DNA from 2 places in the Bradyrhizobium sp. TM102 genome. Region 1 is predicted to be linked to the other one. Evidence: predicted binding sites of a transcription regulator. Region 1 holds the regulator's gene; the other holds the start of a gene.
The links. Region 1 encodes PhoB, which activates phosphate uptake and scavenging genes when phosphate is short. Its sites were predicted from a motif close to TGTCATNNANCTGTCAT; they were not measured.
Positions count from the first base shown of each region.

Region 1 (5,284 bases):
GGCAGCTCGTTGATATCGAGGAAGTGCTTTGGAGTTTTATTGGGGGACTTGCTCATCAGCTTGCCGCCCGCTTGGTCTGGCTGGACGAGATTGCGGCGCAGGCGCGCTCGAGCCGCCCGACGCTGTCCTCGATCTCGGCTTCGGTCACGATCAGCGGCGGCAGGAAACGCACGACATTGTCGCCGGCCCCGACAGTGAGCAGCTTTTCGTGACGCAGGGCCGCGACCAGATCGCCGGAGGGCACCACGGCCTTGATGCCGATCAGGAGGCCTTCGCCGCGCACTTCGCTGACGACATCGGGATGACGGTCGATCACGGAGGCAAGCTTCTGCTTCAGCAGCAGCGACATTCTCTGCACGTGGTCGAAGAAGCCGGGCTTGAGCATGACGTCGAGCACCGCGTTGGCCGCGGAGATCGCCAGCGGATTGCCGCCGAAGGTCGAGCCGTGCGAGCCGGGCCCCATGCCGGCGGCCGCATCCGCGGTCGCCAGCACCGCGCCGATCGGGAAGCCGCCGCCAAGCGCCTTCGCCAGCGACATCACGTCCGGCGTGACGCCGGTGCGCCGATACGCGAACAGATCACCACTGCGGCCCATGCCGGTCTGCACCTCGTCGAAGGCGAGCAGCAGGCCCTTCTCGTCGCAGAGCTGGCGCAACGCCTTGAGGAAGGTCGGCGTTGCCGAACGCACGCCGCCCTCGCCCTGGATCGGCTCGATCAGGATGCCCGCGGTGTGCGGGCCGATCGCCTTCTTGACGGCCTCGATATCGCCATGCGGCACCTGGTCGAAGCCATCCATGGGCGGGCCAAAGCCTTCGAGATATTTTGCAGATCCGGTCGCGGCGAGCGTCGCCAGCGTACGGCCGTGAAAGGCGCCTTCGAAGGTGATGATGCGATAACGTTCCGGATGTCCCTTGGAGAAGTGATGATGGCGGACCAGCTTGATCACACCCTCCAGCGCTTCGGCGCCCGAATTGCAGAAGAACACGAAGTCGGCAAAGCTCTCGTTGCAGAGCCGGTTGGCGAGCTTCTCGCCATCCGGGCTCTGGAACAGGTTCGACATGTGCCAGAGCTTCGTCGCCTGCTCCTGCAGCGCCTTGATCAGATGCGGGTGGCAATGGCCGAGCGCATTCACAGCCACGCCCGAGGTGAAATCGAGATAGCGATCGCCATTGGTCGCGATCAGCCAGCAGCCTTCGCCGCGCTCGAAGCCGAGGTCGGCTCTGGCGAAAACGGGGAGCAAATGCGGCGCTGCGCTGTTAGTCATGATGTCACTTGAATGTTGCGGACGGTGTGACGCGTGCATTGCGCAACGCACCATCGACCGGCCCGGAAAACGAAACGTGCCGCCTTTTAAGGGCGGCACGCGCGACTATCTTATGCCTGGCAAGACGGGTGTCAATGCCGCCCGGAAAGCCTCGGGAAACGCTGAATCCGTAGTCTTGCGGTGCCGATTTTGCGGGTTTTCACCACGGAACATGTGGAAGCGAGTCGGCGGACTCTTGCGCGGGAGTCACGCCATATTGTAGCGTTTGGATTGTCAGATACGACATCTCGTGCAGCGGTTCTGATCCCAAGAGTCCTCTTGTACCGGCGTAAACGTTCGGGCGTCAGTCACGCGCCCGGCGAGCCTTAAGGGATTCTGACGGCACGGGTTTTTGAAGGCTTAGGCAATCGCTGCGAGGCCCCAGGATGGCGGCGCGTAGCGAGGGAAAGGGTGCAATGACGGTTTTGACCTGGTCCGACGATCGCGTCGAGCAGCTGAAAAAGCTCTGGGAGGCCGGACTTTCGGCCAGCCAGATCGCAGCTGAACTCGGCAATGTGACCCGCAATGCCGTGATCGGCAAAGTGCACAGGCTCGGTCTGTCCGGCCGTGCCAAGAGCCCTTCATCGGCAGCGCCCCGGCCGCGCAAGGCGCGTCCCGCGCAGCACATGATGCGGGTGACCCGCCCCATTGCGCGCGGCAACACCGCGCTGGCGCAGGCCTTCGAGGTCGAGGTGGAGGCCGAACCGGTCACCTACGACAACGTGGTGCCGATGAGCCAGCGGCTGTCGCTGCTCGAGCTGAACGAGGCCACCTGCCATTGGCCGGTCGGCGATCCCTCCAGCCCCGATTTCTTCTTCTGCGGCGGCAGGGCGCTGTCCGGCCTGCCCTACTGCGCCCAGCACTCGCGCGTCGCGTATCAGCCGGCGGCGGATCGCCGGCGTGCCCCGGCAAAGCCGGGTCCGCGGTGAGTGGATTTAGCTGATCGCAAAGACGGCAGCCGTCACACGACGGCGCCTCAACCAACTCGGTGTCATCCCCGCGAACGCGGGGATCCATAACCACAGGGCGCTGTTGTTGCGCGAGATGGTCACTCCGAGTCTTCGCCAAACCACTGCCTGTGGTTATGGGTCCCTGCTTTCGCAGGGACGACACCGGAGAATGTGGCGGCAGCCCACCAAACCCCAACGCCTGCAAACCTTACGTCTGCTCCGCCTTCGCGAAGCGATCGTCGAGCGCGTAGCCGGCGCCGCGGACGGTGCGGATCGGGTCCTGCTCGCGGCCGAGATTGAGCAGCTTGCGCAGGCGGCCGATATGGACGTCGACGGTGCGCTCGTCGATGTAGATGTCGCGGCCCCAGACGCTGTCGAGCAGCTGCTCGCGCGAGAACACGCGGCCCGGATGCTCCAGGAAGAACTCCAGCAGGCGATATTCGGTCGGACCGAGATCGATCGGCCGGCCCGAGCGCGCCACGCGACGCTTGTCGCGGTCGAGCTCGATGTCGCCATAGGCCAGCACTGTCGCGAGTCGCTCAGGACTGGCGCGGCGAAGCAGGCCCTTCACGCGCGCCAAAAGCTCCGGCACCGAGAACGGCTTGACGATGTAGTCGTCGGCGCCGGTCGCAAGTCCCCGCACCCGCTCGCTCTCCTCGCCGCGCGCGGTGAGCATGATGATCGGCAGCTGCTTGGTGTCGGGCCGGGTCCGCAGCCGCCGGCACAGCTCGATGCCCGACAGGCCCGGCAGCATCCAGTCGAGCACGATCAGGTCCGGGATGTGCTCCTTGAGGCGGGTGTCGGCGTCGTCGCCGCGCATCACCGTCTCGACGTCATAGCCGTCGCCTTCGAGGTTGTAGCGAAGCAGCTCGGTGAGAGCTTCCTCGTCCTCAACCACCATAATGCGTGCGCCCATCGGGTCGTCGCTCCTTGAGTCTTCAGGTATTCGGGACCGTCGTGGCGAAGGTGGTCATGTCGCCCTTCGGCCGCTTGTCGGTGATCGCCTGGCCTTCGATCATGTAGAACACGGTCTCGGCGATGTTGGTGGCGTGGTCGCCGATCCGCTCGATGTTCTTGGCGCAGAACATCAGATGGATGCAGAACGAGATGTTGCGCGGATCCTCCATCATGTAGGTGAGGAGCTCGCGGAACAGCGAGGTGCAGATCGCGTCGACTTCCTCGTCGCCCTTCCACACCGCCATCGCCGCCGGCAGATCATGTGCGGCATAGGCGTCCAGCACCGACTTGACCTGCTGCTGCACGAGGTCGGTCATGTGCTCCAGGCCGCGGAACAGTTTCAGCGGATGGAAGTCGGTCTCCAGCGCGGCGACGCGCTTGCCCATGTTCTTGGCGAGGTCGCCGATGCGCTCGAGGTCGGTCGCAACGCGCATGGCGCCGACGATCTCGCGCAAATCCACCGCCATCGGCTGGCGGCGGGCGATGGTGAGCACCGCGCGTTCCTCGATGCGCTTCTGCAGCGCGTCGAGCTCGGCATCGATGGTGACGACGCGCTGGCCGAGCGCGACGTCGCGGCGGATCAGCGCGCCGACGGAATCGACGATCATGCGTTCGGCGATGCCGCCCATCTCGGCGACCAGGCGGGTGAGCTCCTGGAGGTCGGTGTCGAAAGCTTTTGCGGTATGTTCAGTACCCATGTCGCGTCTCCTCAGCCGAACCGGCCGGTGATGTAATCCTGCGTGCGCCGGTCGCTCGGCGACGTGAAGATCTTGCTGGTGTCGTCGAACTCGATCAGCTCGCCGAGATACATGAAGGCGGTCTTGTCGGAGACGCGCGCCGCCTGCTGCATGTTGTGCGTGACGATCGCGATCGTGTAGTTCTCGGACAGCTCCTGGATCAGCTCCTCGACCTTGGCGGTCGAGATCGGATCGAGCGCCGAGCAGGGCTCGTCGAACAGAATCACCTCGGGCCGCACCGCGACGGTGCGGGCGATGCACAGGCGCTGCTGCTGGCCGCCGGAGAGCGACAGGCCGGAGGCGTTGAGCTTGTCCTTGACCTCGTTCCACAGCGCGCCGCCGCGCAGCGCCTTCTCGACGCGGTCGTCCATCTCGGACTTCGAGATCTTCTCGTAGAGGCGGATGCCGAAGGCGATGTTCTCGTAGATCGTCATCGGGAACGGCGTCGGCTTCTGGAACACCATGCCGACCCGGGCGCGCAGCAGATTGAGGTCGAGCCTGGGGTCGAGGATGTTGGTCTGGTCCAGCATGAGCTGGCCGGTGGCGCGCTGGCCCGGATAGAGGTCGTACATCCGGTTGAAGATGCGCAGCAGGGTCGACTTGCCGCAGCCCGACGGGCCGATGAACGCCGTGACGCGGTTGGCACCCAGCGTCAGGTTGATGTTCTTCAGCGCGTGGTGCTCGCCGTAATAGAAGTTGAGATTGCGCACCGTCACCTTGGCCGGGGCTTCCGGCAGCGGCTGCGAGGCCAGATGAGCGTTGGAACTCATGGAAACGGACAGGTCGGTCATTTTGCAGTCCTCTCGGCGCCGAGGATGCGCGCGCCAATGTTCAGGGCAAGCACGGTGAGCGTGATCAGCAGCGCGCCGCTCCAGGCGAGCTGCTTCCAATAGGCGTAGGGGCTCTGGACGAAGTTGTTGATGGTGACCGGCAAATTGGCCATCGTCTTGTTCAGGCCGAGGCTGAAGAACTGGTTCGACAGCGCGGTGAAGAGCAGCGGCGCGGTCTCGCCGGCGACGCGGGCGGTGGCGAGCAGCACGCCGGTGATGAGGCCCGACCGGGCCGCACGATAGGCGATACGCTTGATCACCAGCGAGCGCGGCAGGCCGAGCGCCGAGGCCGCCTCGCGCAGGGGATTCGGCACCAGCAGCAGCATGTCCTCGGTGGTGCGCAGCACGACCGGGATCACGATGACGGCGAGCGCCAGCGCGCCCGCGATCGCGGAGAAGCCACGCATCGGCACCACCACCGCGCCATAGATGAACAGGCCGATGATGATCGAGGGCGCCGAGAGCAGGATGTCGTTGATGAAGCGGATCACCGAGGTCAGCCGGTCG
Region 1 covers NZ_AP021855.1:1,187,335-1,192,618, reverse strand. Annotated here, with positions in the region: gene argF (ornithine carbamoyltransferase) at 1-56, opposite strand, end outside; gene GDN70_RS05520 (aspartate aminotransferase family protein) at 56-1,264, opposite strand; gene GDN70_RS05515 (GcrA family cell cycle regulator) at 1,720-2,232, shown strand; gene phoB (phosphate regulon transcriptional regulator PhoB) at 2,462-3,169, opposite strand; gene phoU (phosphate signaling complex protein PhoU) at 3,192-3,908, opposite strand; gene pstB (phosphate ABC transporter ATP-binding protein PstB) at 3,920-4,738, opposite strand; gene pstA (phosphate ABC transporter permease PstA) at 4,735-5,284, opposite strand, start outside.

Region 2 (5,284 bases), 160 kb from region 1:
GCGCGGCGACCTTCCGCGAGCACGCCGCGATCGGCAAGGCCGGTGGCACGCGCCGGCCCGGCGGAGACCAGATTCCAGGCTTCCGTCAGCGGCAGCACGCCATCGGCGGCGAGGCGGAACGCGGCGAGCAGCTGCGCGGGATAATAATAGTCCGACGCCAGCACCGAGCAGAGCCCCTTGGCGATCATGTCGGAGGCCTTCGTCCAGCCGGTGTGGCTGCCGCCGCGCACGACGTTGGGCGCGCCGTAGACGATGGCATCGCCGTGGCTTGCTGCCGCCCGTGCCGTCTCCTCGTTGATCGGAAACTCCGCGATGTCAGCGCCGAGCTCGCGAAACTCCTGGCGCATCGCCGGCGTCGCATCGTCGTGCGAGAGCATCCGCACGTCGGCTGCGCGCGCCACAGCGGCCAGCCGCGCAACCGAAGCCGGCACTTCGTCGGCGCGCGAGACCACGCGTTCGACCAGCCGGTCAAATTCCTCAGCTGACAGCCCGGTGCGCTCCACCATGCGGTTGCGCTTGCGCGGCTTGGCCATGTCGGCGACCGTGCCGTCCATGTGGTCGTTGAAAGCGAACAGGTCGACCCGGCCTTCGTCGAGCCACTCGCTGATCTCGGCCTCGGCGCCGAGATTGTAGGTCTCGTGCCGCAGATGGAAGCGGGTGTCCGCGGCGAATTGCGGACGCTGCCGCTCGATGGCCTCCATCAGGCCGCGCGCGTTATCGGCGCTGCGCAGGCCCGGCTCCCACGAGCAGGTGGTGGCGTGAAAGACGGTGGTGATGCCGTTGCTGATCGCCTGGCGATCGCTGTCGGCGAGCGCGACGTCGATCGGGAAGTCGACACCGGCGCGCGGCATCATCTGCCGCTCGAAGGCATCGCCATGCAGATCGACGATGCCGGGCAGCACCAGCAGGTTGCGTGAATCGATTATCAGCCGCGCCCGGCCCCGTGAGGCATCGATCTGCGCGATGTCCTGTCCCGACACCGCCAATGACGTTTCGACGAATTCGGCGCCGGTCAGGGCCCGGCCGCCTTCAAGGAAAATGTCTGTCACGCGACCGCGTTTCGTTTGCTGGTAAGGGATCTGGTCAGGGGAGCCGCCCCTGCTTCGTATGTCGCAAGAAAATCTTCAATCCCGAGCTTGCGGAAATCGGGCAGGGCTTCACGCAACTTGTCGTGATCCCAGTCCCACCAGGCGAGCCGCGCGAGCCTTCCGGCGATCTCCTCGGAGAAACGCCGCCGCACGATGCGGGCCGGATTGCCGGCGACGATGGCGTAGGCCGGCACGTCCTTGGTGACGATGGCGCCGGCCGCGATCACCGCGCCGGTGCCGATGTTGCGGCCCGGCAGCACGATCGCGCCGTGGCCGATCCAGACGTCGTGGCCGATATGGACGTGATGCTGGCGCCGCCAGTCGAAGAATTCGGCGTCGTCGCTCTCGCCTTCGAAGTAGGCGCTCGAGCGATAGGTGAAATGCGCCTGGGTCGCGCGGTGCATCGGATGATTGCCGGGATTGATGCGCGTCATGGCCGCGATCGAGCAGAACTTTCCGATGGTGGTGTAGGTGATCTGGGAATCGTTCACGACATAGGAGTAATCGCCCATCGCCACTTCATGCAGGATGGTGCGCGCGCCGACCTCGGTATAGGCGCCGAGCCTGGTCTCATGCAGTTTGGCCGAGGGATCGATGGTCGGCTGGACCGAAAGAGTTTTGGCGGCCATGTTGCATCCGGAGCGCGAGGGCGGGCGTTCCTCTTCGAGCGGCTTGATGACGATGTCATGACGCGGCGATGACAGGGGATGAGGTGTGTAGCATCGCCGCAGTGCAACGCCCGTGTCACACAAGTGTCAAGCGCGGGCGTTAGCGGTTGGCTCCAGCTAATCTGGAGTCCTGCATGCTGGTGGTGGAAGGTCTGACGTGTCGCTTCGGCGCGAAAGCCGCGGTGGACGACGCTTCGTTTCAAGTCTCCTCCGGCGGCTTCGTCGGTGTGATCGGACGGTCCGGCGCCGGCAAGTCGACGCTGCTGCGAACCATCAATCGTCTCGCGACGCCGACGCAGGGCCGCATCCTGTTCGACGGCATCAACGTCACCGCGCTGCGCGGCAAGGAGCTGCGGCAGTGGCGGGCGCGCTCAGCCATGATCTTCCAGCAATTCAACCTGGTCGGCCGGCTCGACGTCCTCACCAACGTCCTGATGGGAAGGCTTGCGACGATGCCGGCCTGGCGCTCGCTGTCGCAAGTGTGGCCCGAGCAGGACAAGGCGCTGGCGATGTCCGCGCTCGAACAGTTCGATATCGCATCGCTCGCCGCCCAGCGCGCCGACCAGCTTTCCGGCGGCCAGCAGCAGCGCGTCGCGATCGCGCGTGCGCTGGTGCAGCAGCCCGACATCATCCTCGCCGACGAGCCGATCGCATCGCTCGATCCGCGCAACACCAAGATCGTGATGGATGCGCTGCTGCGCATCAACAAGCATTTCGGCATCACCGTGATCTGCAATCTGCATTCGCTCGATCTGGCGCGCAGCTATTGCGACCGCCTGATCGGCATGGCGGCGGGGCGCGTCGTGTTCGACGGCGCACCGGCCGCACTGACCGACCACGTCGCGCGCGAGCTTTACGATCTCGAAGCCGCCGACGTCATGGGCACCATGCCTGACCCGGCGCCCGCGGGCGTCCCGGCACTTGGAACGGCGGCCGCCGCCTGAGCCGCGTCGCGCCTGTTTGAGTTGCAAGCTTTTGCGTCAACCGACCCAACCGATGAAGAGGGTATCATGATCACTCGTAGACTCGTTCTGGCCGGCGCCGCGGCGCTCGCCTTCGCCTCGTCGGCTTCCGCCGAAGACTGGAAAGCCAAATATCCCGAGCTGACCTTCGCGGTCGTCCCGGCCGAGAACGCCTCCGGCGTCACCGAGCGCTGGGCGCCTTTCGTGAGCTATCTCTCCAAGGAACTCGGCGTGAAGGTCACGCTGCGCATCGCCAACGACTACGCCGCCGTCATCGAGGGCCAGCGCGCCGGCAACATCCATATCGCCAGCTATGGCTCGGCCTCGTTCGCCCGCGCCCGCCTGACCGGCGTCAAGTCCGACGCCTTCGCCAACGACATCAACGCCGACGGCTCGACCGGCTATTATTCGGTGTTCTTCGTCAAGGCGAGCAGCGCCTACAAGAGCGTCGACCAGCTCAAGGGCAAGAACCTCGGCCTCGTCGATCCGAACTCGACCTCCGGCAACAATGTGCCGCGCTTCGAGCTGGACAAGATGGGCATCCCCGATGCCGACGGCTATTTCGGCAAGGTCGTCTTCACCGGCAGTCACGAGAACGCGATGCTGGCGCTGTCGCAGGGCACCGTCGACGTTGCCGCCAACCAGTGGACCAGCGACGACGATTCCACGCTGGCGCAGATGCTGACCAAGGGCATGCTGAAGAATGCCGACGGCTCGGCGATGAAGAAGGACGATTTCCGTATCATCCATAAGTCGGCGCCGATCATCAACGGCCCCTATGCCTACAATTCCGACCTGCCGGAAGACGCCAAGGCCGCTATCGCCAAGGCGTTCTTCGACGCGCCGGCCAAGGACAAGGCCGCGTTCGACCGCCTCTCCGACGGCCAGAAGAAGGGCTTTCATCCCGCCACCACCAAGGATTGGGACGGCACGATCGAGCTGATCAAGTTCGTCGATGCGCTGCGTAAGAAGAAGGCGTCCTGATCTCAGGGCGATGTAACTGGAGCCGGGTCCTTGGACCCGGCTCTTTCTTTGACGGAACTTGGCTCAGGCCGATGACAACAGCGGTTTCGATCCTCCCCGAGCAGCAGCTTGCCGTGCTCAACGCCGCTTATCGCCAGGCGGTCGGGCGCAGGCGGCTCCGCCTGCTGTTGGGGATCGCGGTCTTCGCCGCCGCGCTGCTTCTCGCCGCGGTCGGTGCGGAAGTGAATCTGCGCACGCTGTTCACCTATTTCGGCAATTTCATCAGCTATTTCGACCGCATCCTCACGCTCGACAACGGCCAGCGCGTCTGGACCGATGTCGGCGAGTGGCTCTGGGGCTGGCGCAAATGGCTGAAGATGCTCGGCGAGACGCTGCTGATCTCCTATGTCGGCACGCTGATCGGCGCGACCTTGGCATTTTGTCTGAACTTCTTCGCGGCTGAAAACACCTCGCCCGCACCCTGGCTGCGCTTCGTCGTCCGGCGCCTGCTCGAATTCGCCCGCACCGTTCCGGGCATCGTGTTCGCGCTGATCTTCGTGATCGCCTTCGGGCTCGGACCGATGGCGGGTGTGCTCGCGATCGCGATCCACTCCACCGGCGCGCTCGGAAAGCTGTTCTCGGAAATCGTCGAGAACGCCGATATGAAGCCGGTCGAAGGCATCCGCTCGACCGGCGCGAGCTGGCTGTCCTGCATGCGGTTCGCCGTCGTGCCGCAGGTGACCGCGGGCTATGCGAGCTACGCGCTGCTGCGCTTCGAGATCAACGTCCGCGAAGCCTCCGTGATGGGCTTCGTCGGCGCCGGCGGCATCGGCCAGGAGCTCGTCGTCGCCATCCGCAAGTTCTATTACTCGGACGTCAGCGCGATCCTGCTCACCATCATTGTCACCGTGTTCATCATCGACATCAGCACCGGTTGGTTGCGCGGCCGCCTGTTCGGCAAGGAGGCGCGGGCGTGACGAGGCAGCAGGCGGTCGACACGCGAGAGCTTCGCGCGCGCTATCCCGATGTGTTCGACCGTCCGGCCTCGGCGCGGCTTGCCACGCCGGCGATGATCGTCGCGGCGTTCGCGATCCTCATTTACGGCCTGGTCGATCTCGATTTCTCGCCGTCGCGATTCTTCGCAGGTCTCAGCCAGCTCGGCTGGATCAGCCTGATGATGATCCCGCCCGATCCCGGCTCGTCGCTGCCGGTCTACCTGAAGGCACTCGGCGAGACGCTGTCGATTGCACTGCTCGGCACCACGCTCGCCGCCGTCTTCGCACTCCCCGTCAGCCTTCTGGCCGCGCGCAACGTGGTGCCGTCGAAGCTCCTGCGCTTTCCCGTGCGCCGCGTGCTGGATTCGATCCGCGGCGTCGACACGCTGATCTGGGCGCTGGTGTGGATCAACGTCGTCGGGCTTGGCCCGTTCGCCGGCGTGCTTGCCATTGCGGTGTCGGATTTCGGCGCCTTCGGAAAGCTGTTCTCGGAGGCGATCGAGGCCGCCGACCAGAAGCAGGTCGAGGGCATCCGCGCCTCCGGCGGCAGCCCGCTGCACGAGATCCGCTTCGGCCTGTTGCCGCAGGTCCTGCCCGTGATCGCCGGG
Region 2 covers NZ_AP021855.1:1,346,356-1,351,639, forward strand. Annotated here, with positions in the region: gene GDN70_RS06280 (alpha-D-ribose 1-methylphosphonate 5-triphosphate diphosphatase) at 1-1,049, opposite strand, end outside; gene GDN70_RS06285 (chloramphenicol acetyltransferase) at 1,046-1,717, opposite strand; gene phnC (phosphonate ABC transporter ATP-binding protein) at 1,891-2,700, shown strand; gene phnD (phosphonate ABC transporter substrate-binding protein) at 2,767-3,702, shown strand; gene phnE (phosphonate ABC transporter, permease protein PhnE) at 3,774-4,658, shown strand; gene phnE (phosphonate ABC transporter, permease protein PhnE) at 4,655-5,284, shown strand, end outside.
Region 2: the regulator PhoB is predicted to act here: its motif matches at 1,775-1,791, upstream of phnC (phosphonate ABC transporter ATP-binding protein).